Regions from separate parts of the Lysobacter xanthus genome, predicted to be linked through region 2. Evidence: predicted binding sites of a transcription regulator. Region 2 holds the regulator's gene; each other region holds the start of a gene.

What was found. The regulator FliA, encoded in region 2, starts transcription of late flagellar genes. The targets are predictions, from matches to a motif close to TAAAGTTTNNCNNNCNNNGGCCGATAA.
Region 1: a site for FliA is predicted at 5,014-5,040, ahead of ACY35P_RS11885 (STAS domain-containing protein). Genes of this name have one in related genera too.
Region 3: a site for FliA is predicted at 2,256-2,282, ahead of ACY35P_RS11805 (flagellin). Genes of this name have one in related genera too.

The regions. Positions count from the first base shown of each region.
Region 1 is NZ_BAAGAB020000053.1:5,586-13,016, forward strand. Features, by position in the region: gene ACY35P_RS11865 (CheR family methyltransferase) at 1-124, opposite strand, end outside; gene ACY35P_RS11870 (chemotaxis protein CheW) at 124-633, opposite strand; gene ACY35P_RS11875 (methyl-accepting chemotaxis protein) at 675-2,300, opposite strand; gene ACY35P_RS11880 (chemotaxis protein CheA) at 2,426-4,636, opposite strand; gene ACY35P_RS11885 (STAS domain-containing protein) at 4,633-4,947, opposite strand; gene ACY35P_RS11890 (peroxiredoxin) at 5,118-5,603, opposite strand; gene ACY35P_RS11895 (Hsp20/alpha crystallin family protein) at 5,730-6,215, shown strand; gene ACY35P_RS11900 (DnaJ C-terminal domain-containing protein) at 6,325-7,227, shown strand; gene ACY35P_RS11905 (response regulator) at 7,273-7,431, opposite strand, start outside.
Region 2 is NZ_BAAGAB020000058.1:5,939-13,369, reverse strand. Features, by position in the region: gene ACY35P_RS12325 (protein phosphatase CheZ) at 1-79, opposite strand, end outside; gene ACY35P_RS12320 (chemotaxis response regulator CheY) at 76-468, opposite strand; gene ACY35P_RS12315 (RNA polymerase sigma factor FliA) at 690-1,469, opposite strand; gene ACY35P_RS12310 (MinD/ParA family protein) at 1,466-2,338, opposite strand; gene ACY35P_RS12305 (AAA family ATPase) at 2,325-4,142, opposite strand; gene flhA (flagellar biosynthesis protein FlhA) at 4,582-6,567, opposite strand; gene flhB (flagellar biosynthesis protein FlhB) at 6,642-7,431, opposite strand, start outside.
Region 3 is NZ_BAAGAB020000052.1:6,026-13,456, reverse strand. Features, by position in the region: gene flgL (flagellar hook-associated protein FlgL) at 1-86, shown strand, start outside; gene ACY35P_RS11815 (flagellar brake protein) at 145-891, shown strand; gene ACY35P_RS11810 (hypothetical protein) at 1,068-1,922, shown strand; gene ACY35P_RS11805 (flagellin) at 2,382-3,794, shown strand; gene ACY35P_RS11800 (flagellar protein FlaG) at 3,870-4,193, shown strand; gene fliD (flagellar filament capping protein FliD) at 4,266-5,609, shown strand; gene fliS (flagellar export chaperone FliS) at 5,623-6,015, shown strand; gene ACY35P_RS11785 (hypothetical protein) at 6,012-6,299, shown strand; gene ACY35P_RS11780 (PilZ domain-containing protein) at 6,296-6,859, shown strand; gene ACY35P_RS11775 (response regulator) at 6,923-7,431, shown strand, end outside.

The DNA.
Region 1 (7,431 bases), on a different contig from region 2:
AGGCGTTGAGGTGGATGCCGGTGTCGGCCTCCAGCCAGTCGCGCAGGCGCGCGAACTCGGCGTCCGAAATGACGGGCGCGGCCGCCTCGCGTGCCGGCCGTGCGATCGCGCCCGTCGCCGACATCAGGCCGCCTTCGCGACGTCGGACTGCGCGAGGTCGGCGAGGCCCGTCATCTCCTCGACCGACAGCACGCGCTGCACGTCGAGCAGGATGACGAAGCCACCGTCGAGCAGGCCCATGCCACTGATGAACTCGGTGCGGATGCGCGCGCCGAAGCTCGGCGGCGGCTCGATGCTCCCGGCCGGGATCTCGACGACTTCCGACACCGCGTCGACGACTACGCCGACGTCCTGCCAGCCGGTGTCGTTCGCGACTTCGATGATCACGATGCACGTGCGCCGGCCGAGTACGGTCGGCGCGCGACCGAAGCGCACCGACAGGTCGATCACCGGCACCACCGCGCCGCGCAGGTTGATCACGCCGCGGATGAAGGCCGGCATCATCGGGACGGTGGTGAGCCCGCCGTACTCGATGATCTCCTTGATGCCGCGAATGTCGATCGCGAACATCTCCTCGGCGAGCGCGAACGTCAGGTACTGCAGGTCCGTGCCGTCGCCGGGAAGTACGTTCATGAACTCCTGGGCCTTTTCGGAAACGCTCATGGGGACGGTCCTCAGAATTCGACGAATTCGGATTCGTCGACGCGACCGGCGGTGCGCGCGGGCTTGCGCGGCGCGGACTTCGGCGGCGTGGCGAGCGTGGCCTGGCGGACGATGCGACGGCCTTCGGCATGCGCCTGCAGCGTGAAGAAGCTCATCGCCTGCTGCAGCTGCTCGGCCTGTGCGCTCATCTCCTCGGCAGTGGCCGCGAGTTCCTCGCTGGACGCGGCGTTCTGCTGCGTCACCTGGCTGAGCTGGCCCATCGCGCCGTTGATCTGGCCGACGCCGGCGGTCTGTTCCTGCGACGCCGCGGTGATCTCCTGCACGAGGTCCGACGTCTTCATGATCGACGGCACCATCGTGTCCAGCAGGTGGCCGGCGCGTTCCGCGAGTTCCACGCTGGACGCCGACAGTTCGCCGATCTCCTGCGACGCCACCTGCGAGCGCTCGGCGAGCTTGCGCACTTCGGCGGCGACCACCGCGAAGCCCTTGCCGTGCTCACCCGCGCGCGCCGCCTCGATCGCCGCGTTCAGCGCGAGCAGGTTCGTCTGGTAGGCGATGTCGTCGATGATCGCGATCTTCTTCGCGATCTGCTTCATCGCGTCGACCGTATCGCGCACCGCCGCGCCGCCCTCGGTGGCTTCCTTGGCGGCCTTGCCGGCCATGCCGTCGGTGACCTTCGCGTTGTCGGTGTTCTGCGCGATCGACGCCGACATCTGCTCAACCGACGCGCTGGTCTCCTCGACGCTCGACGCCTGCTCGCTCGTCGACTGGCTGATCGACTGCGCCGTCGCCGCGACCTGCTCGGACGCACTGGACAGGTTGTCCGCGGAACCGCGCACTTCGCCGATGATCTGGGACAGCCGCTCGATCATGGTCTGCATCGCGGTGAGCATTTGGCCCGACTCGTCCTTGGAGTCGATCTCCACGCGGACGGTCAAGTCGCCGTCGGACAGCCGGCGCGCCACCGTCGCGGCCTGCACGATCGGCCGCGAGATCATGCGCGAGATGAGCACGGCGATGCCCAGGCCGAAGACCAGCGCCAACACGATGGCGCCGACGATCGCGGTGCGTGCCGACGCGTAGACCTCGGCCCCGCGCTTGGCCGCGGCATTGGCACCGGCTTCGTTGATTTCCGCCAGGTTCTCGAGCAGTGCTCGACGCTCGTCGTACATTTTTTTGGATTCGCCCTGCAGCAGCGCGCTGGCGTCCTGCAGCTTGCCGGCGTCGGCGAGCGCGTTGATGCGCGTACGCATCTCGGCGTTGGCGGTGAGATGCGCGACATAGTCGTCGTACACCCGCTTCTCCTCGGGCGAAGTGATCAGCGGCTCGTAGGACTTCCGCAGCGAGTTGACCGTCTGGGCCCATTCCTCCTGCTGCTTCCGCACCCCGTCGCGCTCGTCGGCGGTCGTGGCGAGCAGGTACTTGTAGTCCTGGATGCGGCTGTTCGCGGCGGCCGCGGCGAGCGACTTCGTCGCGGCCACGCTGGGAAGCCAGCTGTCCCGGATCTCGACGGCGACGTTGTTCACCGCGGCGAGACGGACGGTGGCGAAGGCCCCGAGGCCAAGGAGGATAAGGATGAGCAAGCCGAACGAGGCGAACAGCTTGGTGGAGATCTTGAGGTCACGAAACCATTGCATGGGAAATTCCTTCTTGCCTTGCGCTGGCCGGCTCGGGTCAGGCGCGTTGAGTGAAGTGCAACCAGGTGATGGACTGGCGGTGGGTCAGAACGTTTTTGGGTGATTGAGATGGAGCGGGTTCGATGTCATGTGGCCAGCTCCCGTGGCAAGGCCGCGGCCGTCTCGAGTGACACCGCGGTCTCGACGGTCTGGGGAATGTCGAGGATCAGCGCGACTTGGCCGTTGGCCAGAATCGTCGATCCGCTTACGCCACGAAGCCCCGCGAACAGCGGTCCTAGGGGCTTGATGACCGTCTGGAGCTCGCCAAGGAGTTCATCGACGACGATGCCGGCCCGCTGTCCGGCGCATTCAACGACAACTACGTTCTCGCGACGGGTCCGTGCCACGGAATCGATACGTAGCTGGTCGCGCAGTCGAAGCAACGGCAGCGCATGGCCGCGAACCTCGAGGTAGCCGCGACGCGCGGGGGCCCCCGCGGGCATCTCGATGCACTCGACGACGCGGTCGAGTGGCAACACGTACGTCGCGTCGCCCACGCCGACCAGGAACCCTTCGATGATCGCGAGCGTCAGCGGCAGGCGAATGCGTACTGTCGTGCCGGCGCCGGCCGGGCTGTGCATCTCGATCGTGCCGCGCAGCGCGGTGATATTGCGGCGGACGACGTCCATCCCTACGCCGCGGCCGGACAGGTTCGTCACGGTGTCCGCGGTGGAGAAGCCGGCTTCGAACACCAGCTGCAGGAGTTCGTGGTCCGGCGGGGTCGCGTTCGCACCGACGAGGCCGCGCTCCCGCGCCTTCGCGAGGATGCGTTCGCGGTTCATGCCGGCGCCGTCGTCGGTGATCTCGATCACCACCTGTCCGGCCTCGTGGCTCGCGGCGAGTCGGATCGTGCCGCGGCCGGGCTTGCCCGCCGCGATGCGCGCGTCCGGCCGCTCGAGGCCGTGGTCCGCTGCGTTGCGGACCAGGTGCACGAGCGGATCGGCGAGCTTCTCGACGACCGACTTGTCGAGCTCGGTGTCGCCGCCCTCGATGACGAGTTCGATGTCCTTGCCGAGCTCGCGACCGACGTCGCGCACCACGCGGTGGAAGCGCGAGAACGTCTCGCCGATGGGCACCATGCGCATGCGCAGCGCGCGGTCGCGGATGTCCTCCATCAGGCGCGCGACGTGCGATTGCGCCTCGCGCATCGCGGCATCGCCGCTGCGGTCGGCGAGCATCGAGGCGCCGGCCCCGGCGATGACGAGTTCACCGACGAGGTTCACGAGTTCGTCGAGCTGTTCCGCGCGGACGCGTACGAAGGCCGAGTCCGCGGTCATCGCGGCGGGTGCCTGCATCGCGCTGCGCGACGTGGCCTGCTTGTCGAGCGCCGCCTGCACGACCGCGGGCGCGGCCAGCTGGCGTTCGACCACCATCGCGCCGAGGGCCGGAGCGAGCCCGGCGGCGTCGGCCTGGTCGCGCTGCGCGCCGAGGCAGGCGTCGAGTTCCTTCGCGGTCAGCGTGCCGGCCTCGACCAGGATGGCGCCGAGCCGTGCATCGGTCTCGGGCATTTCGCGGATCAGCTCGACGAAGTCGGCGACCTTGCTGTTCGGCGGCAGGATGCGCAGACGGCTGCAGTCCGCGACGAAATCGAAGATGTCCTCGATGCGCGACTTGCCGGCGTCGGTGTTCAGGTCGATCTCGAAGCCGAGGTAGCAGGCCTCCGGATCCATCGCGTCGGCGGCGGGCATCGCGTCGGCGACGGTCGTCATCGAGACGATCTCCCCGAGATCCGCGAGTTCGCGCAGGAAGCCCAGCGGATTGATGCCATAGCGATGCACGTCCTCGCCGAAGCGGATCGAGATGTGCCAGCAGTCCGGCCCCACCGGTGCCGACGTGGCGCCAGACGCGTCGTCGGCCGCGCGCGGCGCGACCGGTGCCGCGGTCTGCGCGCTGTCGACGTTCGCGTCGTGACGCTCGAGTGCGGCACGCAATGCGACATCCCGTGCCAGGATGCCGGCGTCCGGCTCGGACTGTCGCGCCACCAGCACTTCGATCAGGTCGGCGATGTGGTCGCAGGCGTCCTGCAGGTCGGCAATCAGCACCTCCGAAGGCTCCAGCGCCCCCTTGCGCAGGCGATCAAGCAGGTTTTCGACGACGTGCGTGAACGAGACCAGCGGCGCCAGGCCGAACATTCCCCCGGAGCCCTTGATCGAATGCGCGGCGCGGAACAGCCGGGCCACGAGTTCCGGGCTGTCGTCCGCGTCCTTCAGTGCGCGCAGTCCGTCCTCCAGGTCGCGGGCGAGGTCGCGCGCTTCGGCGAGGAACGTCTCGAGCATGCGGGCGCGCATGTCGTTCATGCGGCTTCCGTCAGTCCCGGACGCGCCTGCGGGACCGGCGAGAGGCAGAGATCCACCCGCGCCATGTCGAGCGCGAGCTGGACCGCGCGGCTCGGGAGTACGCCGTCGAAGCGAAGTCCGCGCAGGTCGGCTTCGCGCCGCAGCAGCAGGAGCAACTGCAGCCCCGCGCCGTCGATATGGGTGACACCGCGCAGGTCAACGACGCGCGAGCCCGCCTCGAGCGCATTGAGAAGTTCGGCCTTGCGCTCGCGCGCCGAGCCGATCGTCAGTTCCCCTTCGATAGCGAAGGGGGCGGCACCGATTCCTTCCACGTGCACCTCGCGCTGCCGGGTCTCGGCATATCCAGTGTGAAGACAGTGTGATCTGCCTACACACACTTAACGCGGGCGGCCCGCCGACCTTTAGGCGTGCCGATGAACGAGGTCAGGTTCGGCGACGGACGGTCGCCGCTTTTTTGATCCGGATCAAGTCCTGCGACGGATCACGCGTCTCGCGTGACGTCCAGCATGTTTTCGGCGGTGCTGACGCGGAACTCGCCAGGAGCCTCGACGAACAGTTCCCGCACGACGCCGTCCTCCACCAGCATGGCGAAGCGCTTCGAACGGATGCCCATGCCGTACGCCGACGCATCGAGTTCGAGGCCAAGAGCGCGCGTGAACTCGGCATTTCCGTCCGCGAGCATCAGCATGCCTTCGGGCACGTTCGCGCTCGCGCTCCACGCCTGCATCACGAAGGGGTCGTTCACCGCGAGGCAGGCGACGTCGATGCCGCGACGGCGGAACTCGTCGAACTGCGCGACGTAGCCCGGCAGGTGGCGTTCCGAGCATGTGGGCGTGAACGCGCCGGGCACGGCGAAGACGACGGTGCGGCCGGTGCCGAAGACGGAAAGGGTGTCGGTTTTCTCGATGCCGCCGGTGCCGATCTTCTGGATGACGACTTCGGGGATGCGTTCGCCGGTCTGGATCATGCTGGTGTCCTGTTCGGGGAGTCCCGGAGTGTAAAGCCCGCGCAGTACGGGGGCTTGAAACCCGCGGGCCCGGCTCTAGATAGCCCTCCGGAGCGGCACGGCCGCATTCCGAACCGGAGACCGACAATGAACCTGATGCAGTATCCGCAGCAGCGTCCGGGCGCTTCGCAGGCGCAGGACGAGTTCAAGCAGCTCTTCGAGCGCTTCTTCAACCTCGGGGAGGCGTCGGCCGACGAGTCGTCGGTCGTCACCAGCCAGTGGACGCCGCGCGTCGACATCGTGGAGGAACCGGGTCGATTCCTGATCCTGGCCGATCTCCCGGGTGTCGACCCGCAGGACGTGGAAGTCCTCATGGACAAGGGGATCCTGTCGATCCGGGGCGAGCGCAAGAGCCGCATCGACACGCAGGAAGGCCGCTACTCGCGCGTCGAGCGGCGCTACGGCAGTTTCCACCGTCGCTTCGCACTGCCGGACAGCGCCGACCCCGAGCGGGTGACCGCCGACGGCCGCGACGGCGTACTGGAAATCAGCATCCCCAAGCGTCCCGAGACGACGCCGCGACGAATCCAGGTCGGGGCCACCCGCGGCGGGGACGTCACTTCCGGCCACTGAGGGCGTGACGCGCCGCGACCCTCCGCGTCGCGGCGCCGCGTGCAGGGCGAAACTACACTGACGGCCCGCCGGCGTCGCCCGCGGGCCGTTTTCATGATCGGAGCGTCGGATGCAGTTCAAGGACTACTACGGGATCCTCGGCCTCGAGCCCAGCGCGGGCGACGCGGAGATCAAGACCGCGTACCGGCGGCTGGCCCGCAAGTACCACCCGGACGTCAGCAAGGAAGCCGACGCCGAGGAGCGCTTCAAGGCGGTGAACGAGGCCTACGAGGCCTTGCGCGACCCGGCGAAGCGCAAGGCCTACGACCAGTTGCGCTCGCGCGGCTACCGGCCGGGCGACGACGTGCAGCCCGGCCCGCAGGACTTCGGCGACTTCGGGGGCGTGGATTTCGACGAGATCTTCGCCGGCGGCGGCGCGGGCGGCGGGTTCAGCGACTTCTTCGAGAGCCTGTTCGGACAGGCGCGACGGGGCGGCGGCCGACCGGGCCCCGGGCCCGCGGCCGGCCGCGGCCCGATGCCGCGCACCGACACGCGAGCGAAGCTGGCGGTGCCGCTGGAGGCGGTCTACGAAGGCCGGTCAGTGCGGATCGGCGTCGGCGGCCGGACGCTGGACGTGCGGGTTCCGAAGGGCGTGCGCGAAGGGCAGGTCATCCGGCTCGCCGGACAGGGCAGCAACGGTGGCGACCTGCTGCTGGAGGTCGAATACGCCGCGCACCCGCGGTTCGAGGTCGACGGTCGCAACATCGTGCACATGCTGCAGGTCGCGCCCTGGGAGGCCGCGCTCGGTGCAACGCTCAGCGTGCCCACGCTGGGTGGTGCGGTCGATCTGAAGATCCCGCCCAACTCGGAAGCCGGACGCAAGCTGCGGCTGCGCGGTCGCGGCCTGCCGGGCGAGCCCGCGGGCGACCAGATCGTGGAGCTCGAAGTGACGGCGCCGCGGCCGCAGTCCGTCGGCCAGATCCAGGCCTACGAGGCCCTGCGCGACGCGTTCGCGGGCGGCGCTACCGCCTGACCGCTCGATCGCCGTGCAACTCGCACGGCGTCCTGCGCAGCGGTCTCAGCCCGGCATCAGCTGGCCGATGACTTCGGCCAGGTCGTTGTCGTTGAACGGTTTGGTGATGTACGCCTTCGCGCCCTGGCGCATGCCCCAGACGCGGTCCGTATCCTGATCCTTCGTCGTCACCAGCACGATCGGAATGTGCTTGGTGGTCGGCTC
Region 2 (7,431 bases):
CGAGCGCCCACAGCGCCGCCTGCAGCTTGGCGATCACCGCGCTGCGTTCGGGCTCGCCGATGCCCGGCGCGGCGCTCATGCGGCGGCCCCGATGCGCTCGAAGATCTTGCCGAGCTTGTCGCCGAGCGTGCCGGCGGTGAAGGGCTTGATGACGTAGCCGTTCACGCCCGCCTGCGCGGCCTCGATGATCTGCTCGCGCTTGGACTCGGCGGTCACCATCAGCACGGGGATCGTCTTGAGCACGTCGTCGGCGCGGATCGCCTTGAGCAGGTCGATGCCCGGCATGCCCGGCATGTTCCAGTCGGTGATGACGAGGTCGAACTTGGCCTTGCGCAGCTCCACGAGCGCGCTGTTGCCATCCTCGGCCTCGGTGGTGTCGAAGAAGCCGAGGTCGTTGAGCAGGTTCTTGACGATGCGGCGCATCGTCGAGAAGTCGTCGACGATGAGGATCTTGATGTTCTTGTCCATGGACGGGTTCCGGGCGGTCCTTGACCGACTAACGGCGGGGAAAGGGGGTTCTTGAGGCGGCGCGGACGAATGGGTCGGCGAATGTCCGCGACGCGTCGCAACGCGGGAGGAAACGGGCATGTCGGCCGCTTGGGCGCGGCCGTTGCGTGCAGCGCGGCACGGAACAGCCCTCCACACCGGCCGCCGCGACGCACCCGGCACCACGACCGGCCGCCGCGGGCTTACACCTCGACATGCTCCACGGCGGTTTCCCGCCAGTCGCCCAGCCGGCCGCGCAGGCGCAGCACGGCCTGGCCGTGGATCTGGCAGACGCGCGATTCGCTGATGCCGAGCACCGCGCCGATCTCGCGCAGATTCATCTCCTGCTCGTAGTACAGCGACAGCACCAGCTGCTCGCGCTCGGGCAGGTTGCCGATCGCCTCGCCGAGCGCCTGCCGGAAGACCGTGTGTTCGAGTTCGCGCGCGGGCGTGACGTTGCAGCTCGCGGCCAGTCGCGGTTCGCCGTCGAAGTCGTCCATCTGCTCGTCGAGCGAGAGCAGCTGGCCGCGCGAGGCGTCCTCGAGCATGTGGTGGTAGTCCTCGAGCGAGACGCCGAGCACGCTGGCGATCTCCGCCGAGTTCGCCGCGCGGCCGTTGGCCTGCTCGACCTGGCGCGTCGCGGCGACCACGTCGCGGTAGCGGCGGTGCACGCTGCGCGGCACCCAGTCGCCGCGCCGGATCTCGTCGATCATCGCGCCGCGGATGCGGATCGAGGCATACGTCTCGAACGCCGCGCCCTGGTCGGCCTGGAAGTTCTTCGCCGCCTCGATCAGGCCGAGCATGCCGGCCTGGATCAGGTCGTCCACCTCCACGCTCGCGGGCAGCCGCGCGGCGAGGTGGTGGGCGATGCGGCGCACGAGCTCGCCGTGCTTGACGACGACGGCATTGGCATCGAAGTCGGCGCTGGCGGTGCGCGTCTGCTTGTAGACATTGGCCTTGACGGCCGTCGCGGTCATGTTCATGCGGTCGCGCTCCGCGCCGTCGGGATCAGGCGTTCCATGAAGAATTCGACGTGGCCGCGCGGGCCCGCCGGCGTCTGCCACTTCTCCGCGCGCTTGGCGATCTCGCGGAAGGCCATCGAGGCGGGCGCGGCCGGGAAGGCGTCGACCACCGCTTCCTGGCGTTGGATCGCGCGGCGCAGCCATTCGTCGCGCGGGATCGCGCCGAGGTAGTTGAGCGTGACGTCGAGGAACTTCGACGTCACCCGCTCGAGCTTCTCGAACAGCTGGCGGCCCTCGCTCGGATGACCGACCTGGTTGGCGAGCACCTGCACGCGGGTCACGCCGCGCTCGCGGGTGAGCACCTTGATCAGCGCATAGGCGTCGGTGACTGACGCGGGTTCGTCGCAGACCACCACGATCACGTCCTGCGCGGCCTGGCAGAAGGTCAGCACGCTGTCGGAGATGCCGGCGGCGTTGTCGATGACCATCACGTCGATCGGCATCTCGAGCTGGCTGAAGGCGTGCACGAGGCCGACGTGCTGCGCCGGGGTTAGTTCGGTCATGTGGCGCTTGCCGCTCGCGGCGGGCACCACCAGCAGGCCGTTCGGGCCTTCGAGCAGCGTGTCGGCGAGCTCGCAGCGGCCGGCGAAGACGTCGGCGAGGGTGAAGCGCGGCGAGAGGCCGAGCATCACGTCGACGTTGGCGAGGCCGAGGTCGGTGTCGAGCAGCAGCACGCGCTGGCCGGCGTTCTGCAGCGCCATCGAGAGGTTGACGCTCACCGAGGTCTTGCCGACGCCGCCCTTGCCGCTGGCGACGGCGATGACGCGCACCGGGCCCGGCTCGTTCGCAGCGACGTGCGCGGTGGAAGCGATGGGGTTAGGCGACGACATGGCGTTCCTCGGTGGCGAGCGGGTTGTCGGCGGCGCGACGGAGTTTTTCGATCTGGAGCACGAGGCGGGACGCGTCCGCGGCCTCGAGGTCGGCGGGCACCTGCTGGCCTGCCGTGGTGTATGCAAGGGGCAGGCCATGCTTGATCGCGACGGAGATCGCGCTGCCGAGGCGGCCGGTCTCGTCGAGCTTGGTGAGCACGACGGCTTCCGGCTGCGCCATGCGGTAGCGGCGAACGGCCTCGGCCATGTCCTGCGGCTGCAGGTTGGCCGGCAGAACGAGCAGCGAACGCAGGTTGCGCGTGGCGCGCAGCCAGGTGACCTGGCCGAGCAGCGCCTTGTCGCGCGCGGCGTAGCCGGCGGTGTCGACGAGCACGAGCGGGTAGTCGACGAGCTGGTCGAGCGCGTCGGTGAGGCCTTCGGGGCCGTCGGCCTCGCACACCGTGATGCCCAGCTTGCGGCCGAGCGCATGCAGCTGCTCGCGGGCGCCGGGACGCTCGACGTCGGTGGTGACGAGCGCGACGTCGCGGGCGCGGTGACGCTGCGCGAAGCGGGCCGCGAGCTTGGCGAGCGTCGTCGTCTTGCCGGCGCCGGTCGGGCCGATCAGCGCGAACACGCCGCCGTCTTCCAGCGGTTCCGAGCGCGCGATGGTGAGCATGCGCGCCAGTTCGGCGAGCAGCGGCGCCTTGACCTTCGACGGCTCGAGCTTGGGATCGATGCGCTGGGCGATCTGCTGCGCGATCGCGTCGTCGCAACCGTAGGCCTGCAGGGTCTCGAAGGCGAACGCGCGCGCCGGCGAACCGCGCAGGCGCTCCAGGCCGAACTGGCCCATCTGGCGCTCGATCATCTGGCGCATCGAGCTGAGCTCGTTGCGCATCGCGACGATGGTCGGGTCCTCGGACTGGTTGACGACGAGCTGCAGCGTCGGCGGCGCGGCGACGGTGAGCACCGGCGCGGGCAGTGCGATCGCCGGAGCGGGTGCCTGCACCGCGGCCATCTCGGCGAGCGGGTCGAAGGCGTCGACGAACGACGGCGCGGCGAGCGCGACGGGTGCGGCGGGGATCGCGGCGAGCTGGGTGAAGTCGGGGGCGGCGACCGGCGCGGGCGCCGGCGTTTCGACGATGCGGGCGACGGGCGCCTCGATGGCGACCGCGGCCTCGACGATCTCGATCGGGGCGATGTCCGTCTCGACGTGGCCCTGCGCCCGGGTCTGCACGTATTCGGCCTCCGCCTGCACCAGGCCGGCGGCACGGGCGCTGATGGTCGGCGTCGGCTCGTCGGCGTCGGTGAGGCGGGCGAGCAGGGCGCGGAAGTCGTCGCCCGACTTCACCGGCGCGGCGGGCGCGGGTTCGGCGGCGGGCTCGGGCTTGCGCAGCAGGGAGGACAGCGCCGGGCGGTCGTTGTCCTGCGTTGCGGCGCGGGCGCGCTCGGCGAGCGCGGAGCGGGTCGCGGTGGCCTGCGCGCCGTTGCCGGCGAGCGCGGCGATCATGGCGTCGGCCCGCGAGATCGACTTGGCCGGGGCGGCTGCGGCGGCGACGGTCTCCAGCGCGCGAACCGGCATCGGCGGCGCCGGCACGAAGGCCGGCATCGCGTCGAGCGCGGTGACCGGACGCTCGGCCTCCTCGGCCTCGGCGGCGGTGCGCAGCGCCTGCTGCACCATCGCCTCGTCGTAGTCGGTGGCCGCGACGATCTCGATGCCGCCGTGGACGGGCTTGTTCGACAGGATCACGGCGTCGGGGCCGTGCTCCTCCCGCACCATCTTCAGCGCGGTGCGCATGTCGGGGGCGACGAAACGCTTGATTCTCATGCGACGGCCTCGGCTCGGGCGGTGGCGGATTGCAGGGTCGGACGGCTCATGCCGGGACTTGTGCAACGCCCGTGCCAGAGGGGCACGACGGGAAAGCGTCGAACTTGAGCGGCCGTGGGGGTGAGTCGGCGCCGCCTAGGCGGCACCGCCGCCTGGGGCCGACGAACGCCCGCGCCGCTGGCGCGGGCCGGGTGGGCCGAGGGCTGCGGAGGCGACGACGCGGCGAGCGGTGGCGCCGGAGAATCGGCGGCGCTTTCCCGGTCAACCGTCAGGCTCGCCGGAAGGCACGGGTGGGCGGTCGCCGGGGCTGCGGACGCGGGATCGATCGCGGTCCGCGGAGCCGCAGTGACGACGTCAGGCGCCGAATGCCGACGGAGTGGGCTACCGGGCCCGGGTCAGGGAGGCGGGCCGTTAGGAATGCCGCGTGCGCGACATTGCGTCAGCCGATCGACCCCACCAGCCGCAGGCGCTTGTCCTCCGGCACCTCGCCGTACGCCAGCACCGCGAGCTGCGGGACGCTGTGGCGGACGAGGCGGGCGATGGACGAGCGGATCGGCGAGGGCACCAGCAGCACCGCGGGTTCGCCGCGGCCTTCCTGCTGCGTCACGCATTCGCTGAGGTTCTGGTGCAGGCGCTCGGCGAGGCCCGGTTCGAGCGCCGCGCCCTGTCCGTTCACCGAGTCCTGCAGCACGCGTTCGAGCTGGGGGGCGAGGGTGAACACAGGCAGTTCGGCATTGAGGCCGTTGAGCTCCTGCACGATGAAGCGGCCCAGCGCGGTGCGCACGGTGGCGACGAGCTGCGCCGGATCCTGCGTCATCGCGCCATGCTCGAGGAGCGCCTCCACGATCTGGCGCATCTGCCGCAGCGGTACCTTCTCGGCGAGCAGCGACTGCAGCACGCGCACGATCGTGGACAGCGGCAGCAGCTTGGGCGTCAGTTCCTCGACGAGTTTCGGCGAGGCCTTGGCGACGTTCGCGAGCAGCTGCTGCACCTCGTCGTGGCCCAGCAGTTCGGCGGCCTTCTCGCGCACGAGGTGCGAGAGATGCGTGGCGACCACGGTGGCCGGGTCGACCACCGTGTAGCCGAGCGATTCCGCATGCGCGCGCTGGCCCGGCACGATCCACACGGCGTCGAGCCCGAATGCCGGGTCGCGCGTCGGGATGCCGTCGATCTGCCCGAACACGCGGCCGGGGTCGAGTGCCATCTCGCGATCGGGCTGCAGTTCGCCGGTCGCGACCGGCACGCCGTGCACCATGACGCGGTACGCATTCGGCGCGAGCTCGAGGTTGTCGCGCACGTGCACGGCCGGAATCAGGAAGCCGAGATCCTGCGTCAGCTTGCGGCGCACGCCCTTGAGCCGCGCGAGCAGTTCGCCGCCCTGCGCCTTGTCGACCAGCGGGATCAGGCGGTAGCCGACTTCCAGCGACAGCGGCTCGACCGGGCGCAGCTCGTCCCAGGTCAGCTCGGCGTTCGGCGACGGCGCCGCAGTGGTCGAGAGGCTTTCCGGCGGCGGCGCTTCGGCCGCTTCGCGCGCGGTGCGATTCATGCGCCACGCCGCATAGCCCATGCCGCCGGCGGCGAGCAGGAACGGAATGTTCGGCATGCCCGGCACGAGGCCGACGAGGCCGAGGATCGCCGCCGACACGGTGAGCGCGCGGTGGTGCCCGAAGACCTGCTTCTTGACCGTGTCGCCCATCTCCTGCTCGGTCGTCGCGCGGGTGACGAGCATCGCCGTCGCGGTGGACACGAGCAGCGCGGGCAGCTGCGCGACGAGGCCGTCGCCGATCGCCAGCAGTGAATACGTCTGCGCCGCCTGGCCGAAGCCGAGGCCGTGCTGCAGCATGCCGATCAGCACGCCGCCGACGAGGTTGATGAAGAGGATCAGCAGGCCCGCGATCGCGTCGCCGCGCACGAACTTGCCGGCACCGTCCATCGAGCCGTAGAAGTCCGCCTCGTTGCGGACGTCCTCGCGGCGGGCCTTGGCCTCCTCGCGCGAGAGCAGGCCCGCATTGAGGTCGGCGTCGATCGCCATCTGCTTGCCGGGCATCGCGTCGAGGATGAAACGCGCCGACACCTCGGAGATGCGGCCCGCGCCCTTGGTCACGACCACGAAGTTGATGATGGTGAGGATCGCGAACACGACCAGGCCGACGGCGTAGCTGCCGCCGATCACGAACTGGCCGAAGGATTCGATGACGTGGCCGGCGGACGCGCCGCCCTGGTGGCCGTGCAGCAGCACCACGCGCGTGGACGCGACGTTCAGCGCGAGCCGCAGCAGCGTGACCATCAGCAGCACGCTGGGGAAGATCGAGAATTCGAGCGGGCGCTTGACGTAGACCACCGCCAGCAGCACGACGAGCGACAGCGCGATGTTGATGGTGAAGAAGGCATCGAGCACCAGCGGCGACAACGGCACGGTCACCATCGCCAGCATGCCGAGCACCACGAGCGGCGCCGCGGCGCCCCCCTTGAGCGACTGCATCACTTCGGTCGCGCGGCTCATGCCTCACCTCCGTTCGCGGCATCCGGCGCGCCGTCGGCGCCGACGTCGAGCTGCACCAGCTGCGGCATGGGCCCGCGCGCGGGATGCCACTTCCTCAGCTGGAAGATGTAGGTGAGCACCTGCGCCACCGCGGCGTAGAGCTTCACCGGGATCTCCTCGTCGACCTTGCACTGGCGGTACAGCGCACGCGCGAGCGGCGGCGCTTCGACGGTCGAGATCCGGTGCGTGGCGGCCAGCTCGCGGATGCGCAGCGCCATCTCGTCGACGCCCTTGGCGACGACCTTCGGCGCGCGCATGGCGCCGGCCTCGTACTTGAGCGCCACGGCGTAGTGCGTCGGGTTGGTGATGATCACGTCGGCTGTCGGCACCGCATCCATCATCCGCTTGTTCGACATCTGCCGGGCCAGGTGGCGCGCCTTCGCCTTGATCTCGGGATTGCCTTCCGATTCCTTCGCCTCGTCGCGCAGTTCCTGCTTGGTCATCTTCAGGCGCGCGCGCCAGGCGAAGCGCTGGTAGGGCACGTCGATGGCGGCGAGCAGGCCCATCGCCAGCACCAGTGCGAGGAAGACACCGAGCACCACGTCGACGCCATTGGCCACGGCGGCCTCGAGCGGCTGCCGCGGAATGTCCATCAGCCGGCCCATGGAGCCCTTGATCACGACGCCGGCGATCCCGCCGATCAGCAGCAGGCGCAGCACGGAGCGACCGAGCTCGGCGAACGATTCCTTGCCGTACATGCGGCCGAGGCCGGCCGCCGGGCTCAGGCGGGTCAGGTCGACCTTGAAC
Region 3 (7,431 bases), on a different contig from region 2:
GCCTGGGCCTGCAGATGACGGCCATCGAGGCTGCCCAGAAGGCGATGGTGCGGGTACAGTCACTGTCCCTGTTCGACAAGATCTAGAGTCCGGCCGCATGCCCACCCCGACTCCGCGCCCCGGCGCTCTCCAGGACGGACTCGCATGAGCGACGCGCGGACCGCCGCCGACGGCGAGGGCCTGTACGAGAAGTACATGCTCCACCACCCGGCCGACATCCGCGGTTGCCTGCGGCAGCTGGTGGACAAGCGCTGCGTGCTGCTCGTGCACGCGGCGGGCACCGAGAACGCCGTCAGCGCCGCGCTGTCCGTCGACGGCGGCACGCTCTGGGTCGACGTGCCGCGCGACCCCGCGCTGACCGAACAGCTGCTCGCCGCCGACCGCCTGCGCTTCGAAAGTTCACTCGACCGCATCACCGTTCGCTTCGCCACGGGCGCCGCGCGCCGCGGCGTCTTCGAAGGCCTGCCCGCCCTTGAAGTCCCGGTGCCGGTCAAGGTCATGCACCTGCAGCGTCGCGAATACGTGCGGCGCGAGCCGCCGGGCACGCTGTCCTGCCTGCTGCCGGTGGACGCCAACGGGCAGCGCCGCACCGTGCGCGCGAGCATCGCCGACATCGGCGGTGGCGGCCTGGCCGTGTTGACGAGCGACGATGCCTCGCTCGACCTCAACACCGGCGACCTCTTCCCTGACGTCGTTCTGGAGTTGCCCGAGCAGGAGCCGATGTCGGTGACCCTGCGCGTGCAGCATGCGCAGCGCATCGAGCAGAACGGCCGCCGCGTCTGGCGCGCCGGCTGCAGCTTCGTCGACCTCACCGTGCAGGAGCAGGCCCGCCTGCTGCGCTACGTGATGCAGCTCGATCGCCTGCTGATGGCGAAGTCGCGGGCCGACTGACCGCCCGCGCAGGCCCGGTTACGGACCCGGCGGGGCCTCCATCTGCCCGCCCGCGTCGCTTGGCGACCACCCGCGGCGGTGCGACCGTCCTCACGCGCAAGCCGTGCCAGCTGTCACGTTTTGATCGTGTATGCTCCGCTCGCGCCGCATGCCGCGGCGCACTACAGGGGGCTCCAATGATTTCGACTTTTATCCGCGGCCTGCGCCGCGGTCTGGTCCTGCTTGCGCTCATGCTCGCGGCCAACAGCGCGTTCGCCGCGCGCCTGGTGTACATGGGCGGTCACTCGCTCGACGGTGCGCGCCTGGCCGCGCTCGGCCATACGCTCGCCGTTGCCGGTCCGAGCGACGGCAACTGGACCGCCGTGCTCGCTGCGGCGCCGACGAGCTACGACGCGATCATCGTCGGCGAGGCCAGCCGGAACGTCGCGCTGCAGCCGACGACGGTCACGGCGATCCGCAACTACGTCGCCAACGGCGGCCGCATGCTGGTGGTGGGTGATCACTTCGGTTCGGTGTACTTCATGAACACCGTGCTGGGCTACGCCACCTCGGCCGCCTACGGCTGCGTTTCCGACAGCTCGATCGGTGGCACGAAGCTCACCGCGGCGACGGGTACGTTCGCCATCGGCCCGGCGTCGCTGACGAACGAGTCGTGCACGAGCGCGCTCAACCTCGCGTCCGTCCCCGTCGACATGCGCACGGTCTACGGCACGGCCGGCACCGCGCTGGTCGCCCAGTCCACGGGCGCCAAGCGCCTGACCTGGCTCGGCTGGGACTACTGCTGCTCGAGCACCCAGCAGCAGGGCGACGACTGGTACATCGTGCTCGACAACGCCGTGCGCTTCTCGGGTTTCTTCACCACGTGCTCAGCAGAAGGCTTCACTGGCACGCAGCTCACCATGTGCCGCCAGGTCTGCGAAACCGCGAGCCTGTCGACCTCGGCGCGCGCCGGCATGGTGAAGATCTACAACGCGCTTTACGGGCCGGCGCCCAGCTGCCCCTTGCTGCAGACCGCGTCGCTGTCACCCTGACGCGAGAAACACCGCATCGCTGAAAGAGCCGGCCCAGTGCCGGCTTTTTCTTTTTTCGCGCGGTGCAGCGACCCATTCCGGTGCTCACCAGCGTGACGCATGGACGTCGCCCCGCACGAAACCTCTGTGCACCGGACGCGAGCGGCCATCACGCAGAACGCTCAAACGTAGGCCTGGCTCGCCGATACCGATGCGCGGCTCTGCGGCCTGCGCGGCGGATCGCGCATCGATAGAAATCCTCAAGGTTTCCGATGCGCTGCCGAACGCGCGGGCGCATCCGGCGAGATGCTCGTCACATCACCGCAAAAAAATGCTTGACGCGCGCAAGCGGCCTAAAGCGCCACGCGGGAGTGCCGTTACTCATCCCAGCAGCGGCGAAGGCAATTCCGCCGAACCCTGCAGAAACCGGCCCGAAAGGCTTTCGCCGCCCCGCCGGATCCTCTACCAGGAGACAAGCAAATGTCCGTTATCAACACCAACGTGATGTCGCTCAACTCGCAGCGCAACCTGGCGACCAACAGCGCCAGCCTCGCCACGAGCATCCAGCGCCTGTCGTCGGGCCTGCGCATCAACAGCGCCAAGGACGACGCCGCCGGCCTCGCGATTTCCGAGCGCTTCAGCACGCAGATCCGTGGCCAGAACCAGGCCGCCCGCAACGCGAACGACGGCATCTCGCTCGCGCAGACCGCCGAAGGCGCCCTGGGCGAGATCGGCAACAACCTGCAGCGTATCCGCGAGCTGGCCGTGCAGTCGGCCAACGCCACGAACTCCGACTCCGACCGCGCCGCGCTGCAGAAGGAAGTCGGCCAGCTGAAGTCGGAAATCGACCGCGTCGCGTCGCAGACCGAGTTCAACGGCCGCAAGCTGCTCGACGGCTCGTTCACCGCGCAGGCGTTCCAGGTCGGCGCGAATGCCGGCCAGACGATCTCGGTCGACAGCATCGGCAGCGCGCGCACCAGCACGCTCGGCGGCTACCAGGGCTTCTCGCAGCAGGTGAGCCTGGCGGCGACCGCCTCGGACACCGCGAGCGCCAAGGTCATCACCGTCGGTGGCAGCACGTACAACCTCAATGCGGCCGACGATGCGAAGGCCCTCGCCTCCGCTCTCAACGGCGCCGGCATCTCGGGCCTCACGGCCAGCGCGTCGACGACGACGTTCGGTGGTGCCAACGCCTCGAACACCGGTACCGCCGGCAACGCCGACCAGATCACGATCAACGGCAAGGCCGTCACGGTCACCAAGGGCGCCGATGCGGCCTCGAGCCTGGCGAACGCCCTCACGGCGATCAACGCGCAGTCGTCGGTCACCGGCGTCAACGCGGTTCAGAACGGCACGAAGATCGACCTCGTCGCCGCCGACGGCCGCAACATCACCACCAGCTTCACGTCCGGCGGTGCAGCCGACTCGGTGATCGGTGACTACGGCCTGGCCGCGGCCGGCACGAAGGGTGGCACGCTCGACATCTCCTACAAGGCCCCGTCCGGCACCACTGGCTCGTTCGCCTACACGTCGGGCTTCACCGCTGCCTTCAGCAACCAGACGATCGCCTCGACGGGCGTCGCGGTCGGCGCCATCGACATCTCGACGGTGGCCGGTGCCAATGCCGCGATGAAGTCGATCGATGCCGCGCTCGACACCGTGAACGGCTCCCGCGCCGACCTCGGTGCGGTGCAGAACCGGTTCTCCTCGGTCATCAACAACCTCAACACCTCGACCGAGAACCTGACCGCCTCGCGCAGCCGAATCCGCGATACCGACTACGCCAAGGAAACCGCCGAGCTGTCGCGCACGCAGATCCTGGCGCAGGCCGGCACCGCGATGCTCGCCCAGGCCAACCAGGCGACGCAGGGCGTGCTCAGCCTGCTCCGCTAAGCGCTCCGCGGTACGCAAGTCCGACCCACCCCGGGAGCGCGAACGCGCTCCCGGGTTTTTCCGTAGGAGAGCCGCATGCCCGACGTCGTGTCGATCGCCCCTGCCGCTGTTCCCGCCGCGCCGGCCGCCCGGCCCGTGGCGCGTGCGCCCGCTACGTCGCCGCCCGCGACACCGCCGCGCGTGCCTCCCACTCCCGAGGCGCTCCAGCGCCAGCTCGACGACGCGCTGGCCGACGCCGACACCTCCCTGCGCTTCCGCGTCGACCGGCAGTCCGGTCGCATCGTGGTGGCGGTGGTCGACCACAACGGCGAGGTCGTCCTGCAGGTACCCGACGAGGCCGCGCTCGCGGTCGCACGACATCTCGCACGCAGCGGATCGCTGCTCGATCTCAAGGCCTGAGGCCGCTCAAGGCAGAGGCCCGGGCGCCGATAACCCTCTTGCATGGCAGGCCCGCCATGTCGTGGAGGAGCGATGGCAACGTCCAGCATCGGAGCCGGTAGCAGCATCGACGTCAACACGCTGGTGACCCAGCTGGTGGCCGCCGAGCGCGCACCGACCGACCAGCGCATCGCCCGCGTCGAGACCACGACGAAGGCGCAGATCTCCGCATTCGGCGCGTTGCGCAGCGCACTGTCGGGCCTGCAGGGCGCCCTCAAGCGCTTCGATGGCGACGGCGGGGCGCTCGGCCGCAAGGTCACCGTCGGCGCCGATGCCGGCTTCACCGCCACCGCGTCGACCGAGGCCCGCATGGGCAGCTACCAGGTCAGCGTCGAGCGCCTGGCCACCGCCCACCGCCTGCAGTCCGCACCGGTGGCGACCAATACCCAACTCGGCTACGGCCGCCTGTCGATCGCGGTCGGTGCCGGCACGCCCGTCGCGGTCGACATCGCCGACGGCAAGGGCTCGCTCGCCGACGTCCGCGACGCGATCAACCAGGCGATGGGCGGCAAGGGCGTGACGGCCACGCTCGTCCGCGGCGATGCCGGCGACGTGCTGTCGCTCTCGTCCACCACCGTCGGCAGCGCGGGCGCGATTTCGATCGCAGCGTCGGGCGGCGACGGCGGCCTCGGCGTGCTCGCCACGTCCGGCGGAACGCTCACCACCGTCGCACCGCCGACCGATGCGCAGATCATCGTCGATGGTGTCACGCGCACCGCCAGCGGCAACACGCTGGCCGGCGTCATCGACGGCATCACGCTGAACCTCAGCAAGGCCGTGCCCGGCCAGAAGTTCTCGCTGGACATCGCGTCCGACGCCAGCCCGTTGAAGGCGACGCTGCTCGGCTTCGTCAGCGCCTACAACACCGCGATGACGCAGATGCGCACGCAGAGCGCCTCCGGCGGCGAAGGCAAGGCGCCTGGCGCACTCAGCGGCGACGCCGCGCCGCGCACGATGATGCAGTCGCTGCGCGGCACCGTGGCCGGCAGCTACGCGAGCCTTTCGGCCCTGGGCCTGAAGACCGCGGTGGACGGTTCGCTCTCGCTGGACGGCGCCACCTTCGACAAGGCGATCGCCGCCGACCCCGAAGCGGTGACGCGCCTGCTCGGCGACAAGGCGACGCTCGGCGTCGCCCTGCGTGGGTCGCTTGACGGTTTCGTCGGCCCGAAGGGCATCGTCGAGAGCCGCAGCAATTCGCTCAACGACCGCATCAAGTCGATCGGCCGCGACAAGGAGCGCCTGGACACGCGCATGTCCGGCATCGAGGCCTCGTACCGCCGCCAGTTCACGCAACTCGATGCACTGATGTCGAAGATGCAGAGCACCAGCAACTACCTGTCCCAGCAGCTTTCCGCGCTCGCCTCGAGCAGCAACTGAATCCGGTCCCGCCATGAGCCTCAACGCCTACGCCCAGCACTACCGCCAGACCGCCGTTTCCAGCGCGGTGCTGGACGCCGATCCGCATCGCCTGGTCGCGCTGATGTTCGCCGGCCTGCGCGAGCGCCTGCAGCTCGCCGCGGCCTGCATCGACGCCGGCAACGTCGCGCGCAAGGGCAAGGCGATCACCGAAGCGTCGACGATCGTCGGCCACCTCGACGGCTCGCTGAACCTCGAGGCCGGCGGCGAAATCGCGCAGAACCTGTCGGCACTCTACGACTACATCCAGCGCCGCCTGCTGGAAGCGAACATGAAGAACGACACCGCGGCGTTGCGCGAATGCGATGGCCTGGTGGCGGACATCCAGTCCGCCTGGGACGCCATCGCACCGGGTGCCGGCGCATGACCGCCGTGCAGCTGCCGTCGCAGGCCATCCGCGCCTGCATCGCGGCCGGCGACTTCGAAGGCGCGACGGCGCTGCTCGTCGAGCACGAGGCGCAGCTGCGCCAGGTCTTCGAACACGGCTCCGAAGCGGAAAAGGCGTGTCGTGAGTCGTGGCTCGAGCTCCTTGCCGCGCAGCGTGGCCTGATCGAGGAACTGCGCGGTGCCCGCGACGAAGCGTCGCGTGCGCTCGAGCGCATGGGCCGCGATCGTCGCGGCATGGCCGCCTATCTCGACGGCGCCGGATGACACCGGACGCGGCGCGCGACGCGATCTTCGGCGAGTCCATCGCCAGCGAGGACCTGCGCCCCGCCGCCGTACTGGCGCCGCTGCCCGACGCCGCCCAGCGCGCGGCGCTGTCGCGCGCCGAAGCACTGATGCGCGCGCTCGCGCTGGTCGACGAGGCGCGCCCCGACGAGTCCGACGAGTCGGGCGGCGATCCCGCGGTGCGCCGGCTCGAAGCGAAGGTCGACCTGCTCGTCGGCCTGGTGAGCGCGCTCATGTCGCGCGACCAGGTCGCCGACCTGCCGCGCCCGCTGCACTGGTCCGCGCGCGGCGCCGCGATCGACGCGGCCGAAGGCGAAGCGCCGGCGCCGGGGACGGCCGTCGTGCTGCGCCTGCAGCCCTCCGACACGCTGCCCGAGGCGCTGCTGTTGCCGGCGCACGTCCTTGCCGTGGAGCCGCACGCTGGGGGCGCACGGCTGTGGCTGCGGTTCGCGCCGCTGCCCGCGACGCTCGAAACGCTGCTCGAACGCCACCTGTTCCGCCTGCACCGCCGCGCGGTGGCCGAGCGTCGGCGCCAGCGCTGACGCCGGCTTGTCGCCTCCGCAGCGCTCGGCTACGGTGCGTTCGACTCTCCCCGGAACCTCCACGTGCGCGTCCTGCTCTGCGACGACCACATCCTCATCCGTGCCGGCCTGCGCCGGCTCGTCGAATCCTTCGACGGGATCGAGGTCGTCGGCGAGGCGTCGAACGCGGACGAGGTGGCGATCCGCACGCGCGAGCTGACGCCCGACGTCGTGCTGCTGGATCTGTCGATGCCCGGGCGGAACGGCTTCGAGGCGCTCGACGAGCTGCGGCGCATCGCGCCCGACAGCGCCGTCGTGATCATGTCGATGCATGACGACGCCACGCACGTCCGCGAGGCGCTGGCGCGTGGCGCGAGCGGTTTCGTCGTCAAGGAAGCCGCGCCCGGCGAGCTGGAGATCGCGCTGCGTGCCGCGGCATCCGGGCAGATGTTCCTCAGCCCGCAGGTTTCCGCGGCCGTGCTCGGGGCTGCCGCGCCCCGCCCGCGTCGGGGCGACCCGGCCGCGCTGCCGCCCCGCCAGCGCGAAATCCTCGCCGCGCTCGGCAGCGGCCGCACCACCAAGCAGATCGCCGC